DNA from 3 places in the Massilia aerilata genome. Region 1 is predicted to be linked to each of the others. Evidence: predicted binding sites of a transcription regulator. Region 1 holds the regulator's gene; each other region holds the start of a gene.
The links. The regulator FNR, encoded in region 1, switches genes on or off when oxygen is low (the NO sensors DNR and NnrR bind a similar motif). The targets are predictions, from matches to a motif close to TTGATNNNNATCAA.
Positions count from the first base shown of each region.

Region 2: ACFPO9_RS00990 (universal stress protein) is a predicted target of FNR. The motif match lies at 1,900-1,913, and genes of this name have one in related genera.
Region 3: cqsA (alpha-hydroxyketone-type quorum-sensing autoinducer synthase) is a predicted target of FNR. The motif match lies at 2,413-2,426, and genes of this name have one in related genera.

Region 1 is NZ_JBHSMZ010000006.1:406,137-410,345, forward strand. It holds gene cydB (cytochrome d ubiquinol oxidase subunit II) at 1-565, opposite strand, end outside; gene ACFPO9_RS10965 (cytochrome ubiquinol oxidase subunit I) at 568-1,995, opposite strand; gene fnr (fumarate/nitrate reduction transcriptional regulator Fnr) at 2,194-2,964, shown strand; gene udk (uridine kinase) at 2,965-3,621, opposite strand; gene ACFPO9_RS10980 (hypothetical protein) at 3,799-4,074, shown strand.
Region 2 is NZ_JBHSMZ010000001.1:230,539-234,747, forward strand. It holds gene ACFPO9_RS00985 (PHA/PHB synthase family protein) at 1-907, opposite strand, end outside; gene ACFPO9_RS00990 (universal stress protein) at 920-1,765, opposite strand; gene ACFPO9_RS00995 (zinc-dependent alcohol dehydrogenase family protein) at 2,036-3,070, shown strand; gene ACFPO9_RS01000 (hypothetical protein) at 3,091-3,495, opposite strand; gene ACFPO9_RS01005 (bifunctional aminoglycoside phosphotransferase/ATP-binding protein) at 3,600-4,209, shown strand, end outside.
Region 3 is NZ_JBHSMZ010000006.1:50,839-55,047, reverse strand. It holds gene ACFPO9_RS09450 (response regulator) at 1-939, opposite strand, end outside; gene ACFPO9_RS09445 (sensor histidine kinase) at 954-2,276, opposite strand; gene cqsA (alpha-hydroxyketone-type quorum-sensing autoinducer synthase) at 2,494-3,735, shown strand; gene ACFPO9_RS09435 (class I SAM-dependent methyltransferase) at 3,843-4,209, shown strand, end outside.

The DNA.
Region 1 (4,209 bases):
CATGCAGCTCGCCGCCGGTCTTCATCACCAGCCAGGTCGCGCCCAGCAGCGCATAGGCGATCATGACGCCGCAGCCGGCCGCCAGCGGGAAAGGCGCGAACCAGTCCAGCGGCCCGCCCGCATAGCTGCGCCCCGACACCGGAATTCCGGAAAGAAAGGCGCCCAGCGATACGCCCTGGAAGAAGGCCGCCGTCATCGAGCCAGCGATGAAAGCCAGGTCCCAGACCGGCCGTTCGCGGTCGTTGGCCTTGAAGCGGAATTCGAAAGCCACGCCGCGGAAGATCAGCCCGAGCAGCATGAAGATCAGCGGCAGGTAGAGGCCGGGCAGGATCACCGCATAGGCCACCGGGAAGGCCGCCAGCAGGCCCTCGCCGCCCAGCACCAGCCAGGTCTCGTTGCCGTCCCAGATCGGCGCCACCGAATTCATCATCGTGTCGCGGTCGCGCCTGTCCGGCACGAAGGGATAGAGCATGCCGATGCCGAGGTCGAAGCCGTCCAGCACCACGTACATGAAGACGGAGAAGAAGATGATGCCGGCCCAGACCGCGGTGATGTCGATGTCCATAGTCATGTCAGGTTGTCTTCGTTGGCCGAGGCCTCGGCTTCCGGCACGGACAGGGGCCGCGCCGGCGTGCGCCCCCTGCCCGGCCCGCCCTGGGCCGCGCGCGTGGTGTCGAAGGCTTGCGGTCCCTTGCGCACCAGCCGCAGCACATAGGCGATGCCGACCCCGAACACGAACAGGTAAGCCACCACGAACAGCGCCAGCGACAGGGCCAGCGGACCGGCGGAGATCTTCGAGGCGGCATCCGCGGTGCGCAGCACGCCGTAGACGATCCAGGGCTGGCGCCCGACCTCGGTGGTGATCCAGCCGGCCAGCACCGCCAGCAGGCCCGCCGGCCCCATCCACATCGCCATCTTCAGGAAGCCGCGGCTGTCGTACAGCCGCTTTTTAAGCCGCAGCCACAGGCTCCAGGCGCCCAGCGCGATCATCAGCAGGCCCAGGCCGACCATCGCGCGGAAGCTCCAGAAGATAATCAGGGCGTTGGGCCGCTCGTCCTTCGGGAATGCCTTGAGGCCCCTGATCTGGCCGCCCCAGGTGTGCGTGAGTATCCAGCTGCCGACGCGCGGGATGCCGAGTGCGAATTTCGTTTCCTCGTCCTTCATGGAAGGGATGCCGAACAGCAGCAGCGGCAAGGGCTTGTCGCCTTCGTTTTCCCAATGCCCCTCGAGCGCCGCGATCTTGGCCGGCTGGTGCTGCAAGGTGTTCAGGCCATGCATGTCCCCGACCACGGCCTGGATGGGCGCGACGATCAGCACCATCCACATCGCCATCGACAGCATGGTGCGCACCGCTTCGTTGCCGCGGCCTTTCAGGAGATGCCAGGCGGCGGAGGCGCCCACGAACAAGGCCGTCGACAGGAAGGCGGCAATCGACATGTGCACCAGCCGGTAGGGAAAGGACGGGTTGAAAATGATTTTGAGCCAGTCGACCGGCACCATGCGTCCATCGACGATGGCATAGCCCTGCGGCGTCTGCATCCAGCTGTTCGAGCCGAGGATCCAGGTGGCGGAGATCAGGGTGCCGAGCGCGACCATGCAAGTGGCGAGGAAGTGCAGCCCGGGCCCGACCTTGGTCCAGCCGAACAGCATCACGCCCAGGAAGCCGGCTTCCAGGAAGAAGGCGGTCAGCACCTCGTAGGCCAGCAGCGGCCCGGTGATGGCGCCGGCGTATTCGGAAAAAAAACTCCAGTTGGTGCCGAACTGGTAAGCCATCACGATGCCGGAGACCACGCCCATGCCGAAAGTCACGGCGAAAATCCGCAACCAGAACTGGTACAGGTCGACGAAGACCTGGCGCCTGGTCTTCAGCCAGCACAGCTCCAGCACGGCCAGGTAACTGGCCAGGCCGATGGTGATCGCTGGAAACAGGATGTGGAACGACATCGTGAACGCGAACTGAAGGCGCGCCAGGTCCAATGCCGCCAAGCCGAACATGTGAGCTCCCCTTATTGTTGTGTACAGAATCTAGCACGCGCCGGGGTGCGCACGATTGCCAGGGTGGCAAGGCAGGCCTGCGGTCAAAATGCGACGTCATGTGAACAGGCGTTCAACTGTTCCGGCGGGAAGATGCACAGTCCTCGAACAGCGACCGTATAATCACGGATATTGACCCCCAACCGTCTCCACCGACCGATGATCCAGGCCATCAGCTTACCGACCGACGACAAACTGCTGAACGTGCAAACCCTGAAGGCCAGTTGCGCGGCCTGCAGCATGCACCAGCTCTGCCTGCCGATGGGCCTCGCGGATGCGGACATCGACCGTCTCGACAAGATCATCGGCCGCCGCCGGCGCGTGGCGCGCGACGAGCCCCTGTACCGCAAGGGCGATCCCTTCCGCAACCTGTACGCGGTGCGTTTCGGGCATTTCAAGACTTACCAGGTGAACGCCGCCGGCGAAACCCAGATCACCGGCTTCCAGATGGCCGGCGAACTGCTGGGCATGGACGCGATCAGCAGCGAATGCCACCACTGCGATGCGGTGGCGCTGGAGGACAGCGAAGTCTGCGAGATCCCCTTCGGCAACCTGGAAGAGCTGTTCGGCCAGGTGCCGACCCTGCTGCGCCACTTCCACCGCATGATGAGCAACGAGATCACGCGCGAGCAGAACGCCATGCTACTGCTCGGCAATATGCGGGCGGAACAGCGTTTTGCCGTCTTCCTGGTCAACAAGTCGGCCCGCTACGCGGCGCGCGGCTATTCGCCGACCCAGTTCGCCCTGCGCATGTCGCGCGAAGACATCGGCAACTACCTGGGCCTGACGATCGAGAGCATCAGCCGCCTGCTGTCGCGTTTCAAGAAGATGGGCCTGCTGACGATCGACAAGCGCGAGGTCACCCTGCTCGATCCGGCCCGCCTGAAGGCGCTGGCGGCCGGCACCGAGCAATGCAGCCCGATGGCCTGATCAGGGCTGTTCGAGTTTTCCGCGCTTTAACTCATCGATGACGCTCGCGACCTTGGTCGTGATGACGTCGACCGCCGGGCCGTTCGCGCCGTGCGGCAGGATGACGTCGGCGTGGCGCTTGGTCGGTTCGATGAACTGCTTGTGCATCGGGCGCACCGTTTCCAGGTACTGGTTGACGATGCTCTCGGTCGTGCGGCCGCGCTCGGCAATATCCCGCTGCATGCGGCGGATGAAGCGCACGTCCGGCGCCGTGTCGACGAAGATCTTCAGCGACATCATCTTGCGCAGGTCCGCGTCGTAGAGGGCGAACAGGCCTTCGATCACGATCACCGGGGCCGGCTTGACCGGTATGGTCTTGCTGGAGCGGTTGTCGATCGTGAAATCGTATTCCGGCATCTGGATCGTTTCGCCATTGCGCAGGGCGCGCACGTGCTGCACCATCAGCGGCCAGTCGAAGGCGTCCGGGTGGTCGTAATTCTGCCGGCGGCGGACTTCAGGGGTGAGTTCGGACTGGTCGTTGTAATAGTCGTCCTGCATGACGACCGACACCATCTCGGCGCCGAAGGAAGACAGCACCTGCTGCGTCACCGTGGACTTGCCGCTGCCGCTGCCGCCGGCCACGCCGATGACGAAGGGTTGGAAGGAATTCTGGTTCATCCCCGAATGATACCGGAGCGGGGCGCGAACTGACAGAGGCAGTCATTTGTTCATAAACTTTAAGCATGCACACTGGACAGGCCGTGCGGCATGTCCTACAAAGACGGCCGAAGCCCTCCTATGGTCGGCGCTGGCCCGCCTATCCATGATGGTCTTCCCTACTATTAGGAGATGATCATGAAAACAGTGCAAGGCCTCTTCATCGGCAGCATGATCGCCCTGTCCCTGGGGGCATGCAGCGCGACACGCACGAGCGGCAGCGACATGGACGCCAGTTCCGCAACGGGTTCGACCTCCAGCGGTTCCACAACCAGCGGCACAATGGAAGGCAACACGATGGGCACCACCGGCAGCCCGGGCACGGTGGGCGCGTCCGGCCAGGGCGCGGGGGCCACGTCGACGACCCCGCCGACGACGCCGCCCACGGACCCGCAGCCGACCGATCGGCGTTGAGTTTCTTCGCAATGCGAATGCCGGGCCGGACTGGTACCAGTCGTATCCCTGGATCCGGCAGCCTACCCGCCTGGCCGCCATCCGCCAGGCGGCGGTTCGAGCATCGACTTGATGAAGCCGAGGGCGTAAAGTCGC
Region 2 (4,209 bases), on a different contig from region 1:
CCTCGAGCGAAAGCTCGCGGTCCTCGGCGTCCGGGTTCTTCCAGGAGACCATGTAGACCGTGTGGCCGCGTTCCACCAGGTAGCGCACCAGCGAATTCTGCGGCGAAAGGTCGAGGATGTAGTACTTCATGATCCAGGCCGGCACGATCAGCAGCGGCACCGCATGCACCTGCGGCGTCTGCGGGTCGTAGCGGATCAGCTCGACCAGGTGGTTGGCCATGACGACCTTGCCCGGCGTGATGGCCACCTCGCGTCCCGGCCGGCAGGCGACGGCGGGCGCGTCGCCCATGACGGCGCGCCGCAGGTCGCCGGCCGCGCGCACGGCGCCATGCAGCAGGTTCTCGCCGCCGCTGGCCAGCGTGACCTGCTGCGCCATCGGATTGGTGGCGATGAAATTCGAGGGTGCGAATCCGTCCAGCAACTGGCGGGCGACGAAGGTCACGACGTCGGTGTGATGCGGCGAGACGCCGCGCACGCCGCTGGTGGCGCGGTGCCACCATTTCTGGGTCAGCAGGAACCCCTGGCTGAGCTGGTTGTAGGGCCAGGCATGCCACAGCGGGTCGGAGAAGCGCTTGTCCTGGGCCAACGGGCGGACCGGTTCGGCTACGCTGCCGAGCATGGCGGCGCCGCTGTAGCGCAGCCACTGCTCGAAGCCGGTCAGCGCCTGCATGCCCAGTTCCATCTGCTTGGCCGGAGACAGTAGCAGGTGCGTGGCCCAGTCCTGCCAGGCCGCGGCCAGCGCGGCCGGCGAAACGTAGCCGGTCATGCGCCCCAGCCAGGCGTTCAGCGCCAGGTCGACCTGGGCGTGCTCGACACTGGCCTCGGGGTAGCTGTGCCGGGACCAGGCTTGCCAGGTGCTGGCTTCGCGCAGCTGCTCGCTGGGCGGGATGTCGGTCGGATCGTTCACGTTGCAGGCCGCTCAGTGGGCGATCAGCAGGGGCACGGGCGTGCGCGCCAGCAGCTCGCGGGTGACGCCGCCCAGCACCCACTCGCGGTAGCGGCTGTGGCCATAAGCCCCGCTCACGATCAGGCCGGCGCCGCAATCGCTGGCCAGGGCCGCCAGCGCATGGCCGGCAGTGGCGCCGGTGCGCTCGACCACCACCTCGACCTCCACCCCATGGCGCGCCAGGAACAAGGCCATGTCGGCGCCGGGTTCTTCGCCGTGCAGACCGGTCAGCGTGTCGGGATTGATCAGCGCCAGCTTGACGCCGGGCGCCCGCTGCAGCAGCGGCAGGGCGGCTTCGAAGGCGCGGATCGCCTGCATGCTGCCATCCCAGCCCGCGACCACCGTGCCCGGTATCGGTTCGCCCTGCCAGCTGTCCGGAATCACCAGCACCGGTCTGGCGCCATGCAGGGCCAGGTGCTCGGGCAGCCTGCGCACCCGCGCCGGCAGCCCCAGCTCGTGGCCGTGCTCGCGGTCCTGGCTCAGCACGACCAGGTCCGCATAACGCGACTGCATCAGCAGGGCGTAGTCGGCATGGTCTTCGATCAGGCGGACTTCGCTCGAGGCCACGCCCAGCCGCACGGCCTGGGCGGCGAATTCCTGGAGGCGGACGAGCGCGGCGTCGCGCAGGCCGTCGAGGTCGGTGACCGGCACCGGCGCCGCCATCGACCCGGCCAGCAGCGCGAGATCGGTATAGGAAATGCCGGTGGCGGCCGTGCCGACCAGGTGGGCGCCGTGTTCCCTGGCCAGCATGGCCGCGGCGCGCATGCGGCTGTCCTGCTGCGAACCGCCGTCGATGTGGAGGACGATCGTCTTGTACATGTCTCTTCCTTTCAGGCAAAAGTGTCGGGGCCCCGCGCATCAGTTCGACCAGCGGCGGCTGACTTGGTGCGGCGGCGGAGCGGGCCGTATCACATTCAATGTAAACATGACCTGTGCGGATGCCAATGACGCGCTTGATGTGGGTCAAAAAATACGAATATTTAGCTGTAGCGACCCACGAAATGCAGGAACGTAAGCGCCCGCCCACCGCCCGCGCGCTATGATCGGCGCTCGAATCCATGTTGTCGCTACACTGACGAGGAGGCCATCATGCGAGCGCTTGTCTACCGTGGACCCGGCATGCGCGCTCTAGAGGAGCGCCCTGCGCCGGAACTCCAGCACCCCGAAGACGCCATCGTGCGCCTGACCCATACCACCATCTGCGGAACCGACCTGCACATCCTGAAGGGCGACGTGCCGACCTGCCAGCCGGGAACCACGCTCGGGCACGAAGGCGTGGGCGTGATCGACGCCGTCGGGCCGTCGGTCAGCGGCTTCCGGCCCGGCGACCGGGTACTGATCTCCTGCATCACGGCTTGCGGGCGCTGCGATTACTGCCGCAAGGGGATGTACTCGCACTGCCTGGACGGCGGCTGGATCCTCGGTAACCGGATCGATGGCACCCAGGCGGATTACGTGCGTATTCCGCATGCCGACTTCAGCCTGCACCACATACCGGCGGGCGCGGACGAAGAGGCGCTGACCATGCTCAGCGATATCCTGCCCACCGGCTTCGAGTGCGGCGTCCTGAACGGCAAGGTGCAGCCAGGCTGCAGCGTCGCCATCGTGGGTTCCGGCCCGATCGGCCTGGCGGCCCTGATGACGGCGCAGTTCTACGCGCCGTCGGTGCTGGTCGCGATCGACCCGGACCGTCATCGCCTCGATCTGGCGCAGCGCTTCGGCGCGACGCACGTGCTGGCGCCGGATGCCGGTACACCCGCGCGCGTACGCGAGCTGACCGATGGGCGCGGCGCCGACACGGTGATCGAGGCGGTCGGCGTCCCGGCCAGCTTCGCGCTGTGCCAGGAGCTGGTGGCGCCGGGCGGCACCATCGCCAACGTCGGCGTGCACGGCGTCAAGGTCGACCTGCACCTGGAACGCCTGTGGTCGCACAACATCACCATCACCACGCGCCTTGTGGACACCGTCACCACGCCGCAGCTGCTGAAGGCGGTCAACGCGCGCCGGCTGGAACCGGCGGGCCTGGTCAGCCACCGCTTCCCGCTCGACCGGATGGAAGAAGCCTACGACACCTTCGGCCGCGCTGCCGAGAGCAAGGCGATCAAGGTCATCATTCACGTATAGCCCAGGGCTGCCCGTCATGCTCATCGAGGAATCGGGCGCGCGGCCGCAGCCGTGTGGCGGGGCAGGGATGCGGGACCGATGAACGGCCACGGCAGCGCCAGCACATGGCGCAGGGCGTCCACGACCTGCCGGCCCTGCCTGAGGTCGCCGCTCTCGACGCGCGACGCGGTGCGGTGCAGGGCAGACAGGATGATGGCGTGGTCGGCGCGCCGCGGGGGCATGCAGGCGTCGCCCAGCAGTTCCAGCAGGGCTTCCTCATGGCGAAATCCGGCCTCGACCGCAGCGACCATGCCCGGGAATCCTTGTGCGAACCCGGTGTCCGGCGTGGCCAGCAAGGTGGTGACGCGGGCGCGCAGCTTCTTGCGGCCGCGATGCAGCGCCATGCAGGCTGCAGGAGAACTCATCGCAACTTTGTGGAACGTCATGATTTACCTCAGCTTTCATTCAATGAGATACGCAGTGTCTTCGCCTGCGCAGATAATTGTTTGATGCCGATCAAAGTTGTCAGTCGCAGAACCAGGGCAGTGTGATGAATGCACAGGCGCAGCAAAGGCGGCTCATCGATCGCATCGCGCGTATGCTCGAAGCGGACGGCAAGGACGTGGGCCAGTTCGAAACCCACATTTCGCGGGTACTGGTCGCGGCAGGATATGCATTCAAGTTCAAGAAGGCGCTGCGCCTTCCTTTCCTCGACTTCTCCACGCTGGAGGCGCGCCGTTTCTACTGCCAGGAGGAGTGCCGGCTGAACCGCCGGCTCGCGCCCGGGGTTTATATCGACGTCGCGCCAGTGGGCGGCAGTCTCGTGCACCCGGTCCTGGGCGGCGCCGGCGAGGCGATCGAGTACGCGGTGCGGATGCATGCCTTCGAACAGTCGGACTTGTGGAGCAAGCGGCTCGCGCATGGTCTGCTCGACGGCGGGGACGTGGACGGTCTTGCGCTGCTATTGGCCGGCTTTCATCTCGACGCCGCGCGGGCGCCGCCGGACGCCGGGTGGGGCGCGCCGGAAGGCGTCTCCGCCAGTTTTGGCGACACGCTCGCCGAGCTGCGTGAACTCGTGCCGCAGGGCGCAGGCGAGGACCGGCTGCCGGTGCTGGGCGAATGGGAGAGCTTGGAGCGCATGCGCCTGGGCCGTGCCTTTC
Region 3 (4,209 bases), 360 kb from region 1:
ATCGGGATCGAGCGCGAACATGGCCCAGTAATAGAGTTCGCGGCCGTGGCAGGTCAGGGCCGGCGAGGAGAAACGGTGCCATTCCTTGTGCCGCACCGGCGAGTACATGCCGTCGCCGTCGCTGAAGTTCGGCACCACGCGGCGCTGCTCGAGCGCCTCCAGCAGCGAAGGCGGCGCGCCGCCGTCGAGGGCGATCTCGTAGTGGGCCTGCATGCCTTGCTCGGTCTCGACGGCCAGCAGCCAGGGGCGGGCGTCGCGGTCGTACATCAGGAAGCCGGGCGGGGTCTTGAACAGGTAGTGCTCGACGATCTTGTGGCGCGCGCCCAGTTCGCGCACCAGGCCGCAGATGGCGGGGTCGTTGACGAAGCTGTAGTCGTGCAGCGCGAGCAGCATGCGCAAGGCTTCCGACTGGGCCAGGAAGTAGCCCTCCTGCAGCTGGGTGAGTTCGGCCTCCAGGCGGTCGAGGGCATGGGCGTCGCTCTTGCGCAGGTAGCGGTCGATCAGGCCGCGATTGAAGGCTTCGATGGCGACCCGTTCGTCGGCGACCCCGGTCAGCAGGATCTTCCGGCACGGCAGCTCGCGCACCGCCTCGCAGAACTCGATCCCGTTCATGCCCGGCATCGAGTAATCGACCACCAGCACCGAGGGCGTCATGAAGCGCTGCGCCTGGTTGCGGATGCCGCAGACCTGCTCGACGTGCAGGGCGATGTTGTAGGGCTGGGGCGAGAAGGTGTAGGTGTCGACGCTGGGCGAGAGCAGGCTGGCCAGCGCTGCCGGCGCGGCGCCGTGCTCGCGCAGCCAGGCGATCGCGGCGCCGGTGTCGGAAAAGCCGATGCTGGGAAATCCGGGGCCGAGCTGGTAGCGCAGGCTATGGATGAAGCTGGGGCTGTCGTCGACGAGGACGGTCATGGTCGGGTGCTGGTAGATCGGAATAGTCATGTAAGCCTCGGTCGTCAGGGGCGCGGTGAGGAAGCCAGTGCGGATGGCGGACCCGCGTTGCGCATCGTCGCGCGGCGCTCCGGCGGGAACTCGAGCGCGAAGACGGTATAGATCTTCTCGCGCGAGCGGCAGCGGATCTTGCCGTGCCAGGCGTGCACGATGTCCTTGCACAGGGCCAGGCCGATGCCCGAGCCGGTGTTCGGCGGCCAGGAGTAAAAGCGCTCGAAGATGTAGGGCAGCTGCCTGGCCGCGATGCCGCAGCCGCTGTCCATCAGCAGCAGGCGCGGGCGCTTCCGGGCGCCGTCGACGATGATGCGCACCTTGCCCTTGCCGGCGCGCGCCACCGCCTTGAGGGCATTGCGCAGGAGGTTGAGCAGCACCACGGCGCCCAACTCCTCGCGGCCGAGGAAGGCGAAGTCCTTGCGCACCACCACGTCCACCAGGCGCCGCTGCTCTTCGTTGGCGAAGGGATAGCGCAGGATCACCGCCTCGACCATTTCCGACATCGACAGCCGCTCGGACGGCGCCAGCTGCTGGCTCATGGCCGACGCCGACAACAGGAACAGGTCGATCATCTGGTTCATGTGGCGTACCTCGAACTGGATGCGCCCCAGCGCTTCCGGCACGCCGGCTTCCTGGCCGGCCTGCGCCCGCCCGATACCGCGCACGTTGGCGGCGATGCTGATCAGCGGTGTGCGCAGCTCGTGCGACACCATCGCCAGCGCCTGCGACATGCCGGACAGCTTCTCGCGCGCGAGCACGCGGCGCCCGACCTTGGTCACCGACACGATCACGATCGTGAAGACGTAGATCGGCATCTGTTCCAGCGCCAGCGGGAAGGCGCTCAACCCGGAGCGCATGGCGTCCGGGTCGCCGACCGCCACGTACAGCACGCAGGCGGCCAGCGCCCCGAGCGCGCAGGAGGCCAGCGCGAACAGCCAGTCGAAGTGGAACAGTGCGATCAGCGCCACCAGCAGCGATTCGCCCCAGACCGCGGAGCCGTGGTTCATCAGGAACATGAAGCTGAAGAAGAAGGGCATCACATAGGTCACGCTGACGAATTCGTAAACCCGCAGCCAATTCCCCTTGATTTTGCGGGGCGCCAACAGTGCAGGCAGACACAGCACAAAACCGATCACACGCAGGTCCAGGCTCTCGAACTTTTGGGGGAACCAGGTTGTCCAGATGAGGTAGTACAAGGGCATGCCGATGCACCCCAGCCAGGCCAGGAAGTGCAGACGCATGACGGAATACGCCTGCTGCTGCTCCTGGCGCAGCAGCCACGCGAGCAGGGCGGGCCGGCTCAGGCGATAACGCGCCACGATCGGCGCGCTCATGCTCGCGACACTCCTGTACAGCAGGCTCTTCACTCGGTAGCTCCCGGTCGTAGACCGTTTGTTTTCAATACTTGTAAATTCGAAATTGATCTCACTCAACCCTTGGGTGAGCTTGACGGAAAACGCTCAGTCCAGATTGATCTCGGTCAATTCTGCGGCGGAGAGACGCGAAGAAGCCTTGTGCAGGGACACAATAAAATTTTTCCCGGAGGAAAACATGTCCACCATTAACACCATCCAGATCAAGCCTCGTCCCACCGCCAGCCTGCAGATGCCGGCCTTCGTCACGCGGCGCATGGACGCCCACCATGTGACCCGCATCGAACAGTTGATGGGGGGCGAGCATGTCCATGTCTGGAAGCGCCAGGGGCCAGGCGCCGTGATGCTTGCTGGCAACGACTACCTCTGCCTGGCGAACGAACCCGCGCTGCTCGACGCCCAGGCCCGCGTCCTGACCGGCGATGGCGGGCAGTCGCTGATGTCCGCCGTCTACCTGCAGTCAGGCAGCCAGCAGCACCGGCTGGAAGAAAAATTCGCCGACTTCCTGGGCGCCCAGGAGACCATCCTGGCCCAATCGGGCTGGGCGGCCAACGTCGGCCTCTTGCAAAGCATTTCGGAGCCGGGCGTGCCGGTCTACCTCGACATCATGGCGCATGCCTCGCTGTGGGATGGCGTGACGCTGGGCGGCGGCAAGGCGGTGCCCTTCCTGCATAACAATATGGAGCACCTGGAGCGGCAGCTGAACAAGCATGGCGCCGGCGTGATCGTGGTCGACGCCCTGTACAGCACCGACGGCAGCCTGGCGCCCCTGCACGCCGTGGTGGCGCTGGCCGAAAAGACCGGCAGCGTGCTGGTGGTCGACGAATCCCATTCGCTGGGCACCCATGGGCCGCGCGGCGCCGGCCTGGTGATCGCGGCCGGGCTCGAGGAGCGCGTGCACTTCCGCACCGCCTCGCTGGCCAAGGCCTTCGCCGGCCGCGCCGGCATCATCACTTGTTCGAGCCGCTTCAAACCCTACTTCCTGTCGGAGTCGCGCCCGGCCATCTTCAGTTCGTGCATGCTGAATCATGAACTGGCCTGGTTCGACGCCGCCATCGATTTCGTCGAGCGCGCCGACGCCCGCCGCGCCGCGCTACGCCGCATCACCGGGGAGGTGCGCACCGGCCTCGGACGGCTCGGTTATTGCGTCGACGAGGGCAGCGAGCAGATCATCGCGCTGGAGGTCGGCACCGAGCCCAGGACCCTGGTGCTGCGCAAGGCGCTGGAGAACCGCGGCATCCAGGGCGCCGTGTTCTGCGCCCCGGCCACGCCCAAGAACCGCGCGCTGGTGCGCCTGACCCTGAACGCCGGCCTGACGAAAGGCGAGATCGCCAAACTGCTGGCCGCCTGCGCCGACATGCGCGAGGAGGTCGACCTCGAGAACTGGACTTCCACGGTGCGCCGGCGCCGGGTGCACTGAGGAGGCTGACTCAGAAAGCCAGAATGTTGGCTCGTAAAGCCAGCGACTAAACCGTGGAGGTTTGACGCTTTCGCTTACTCTTATGAAAAATATAAGGGAGGCATAGCGTGAGAGACAAATACAAGCTGGTAGGGCCGATCTACGACTGGCTGAGCGCCTTCTACAGCGGCAAGTCCATTCACAAGTGCAAGATCGCCATGCTCGACCGCCTGCAGCCCGGCGACAAGGTGCTGTTCGCCGGCGTCGGGCACGGCCGGGATGCCGTGTATGCCGCCCAGCGCGGCGCCGAGGTGACGGTGGTCGACCTGTCCGAGACCATGCTGAAGAAATTCCAGGCCAACCTGGTGAAGGAGGGCGTGGCGCTGAACATCCGCCAGGTCCACAGCGACATCATGAAGGTGGAGGAGGAAGAACGCTACGACATGGTCGTCGCCAACTTCTTCCTCAACGTCTTCCATGAAGACATGATGGTCA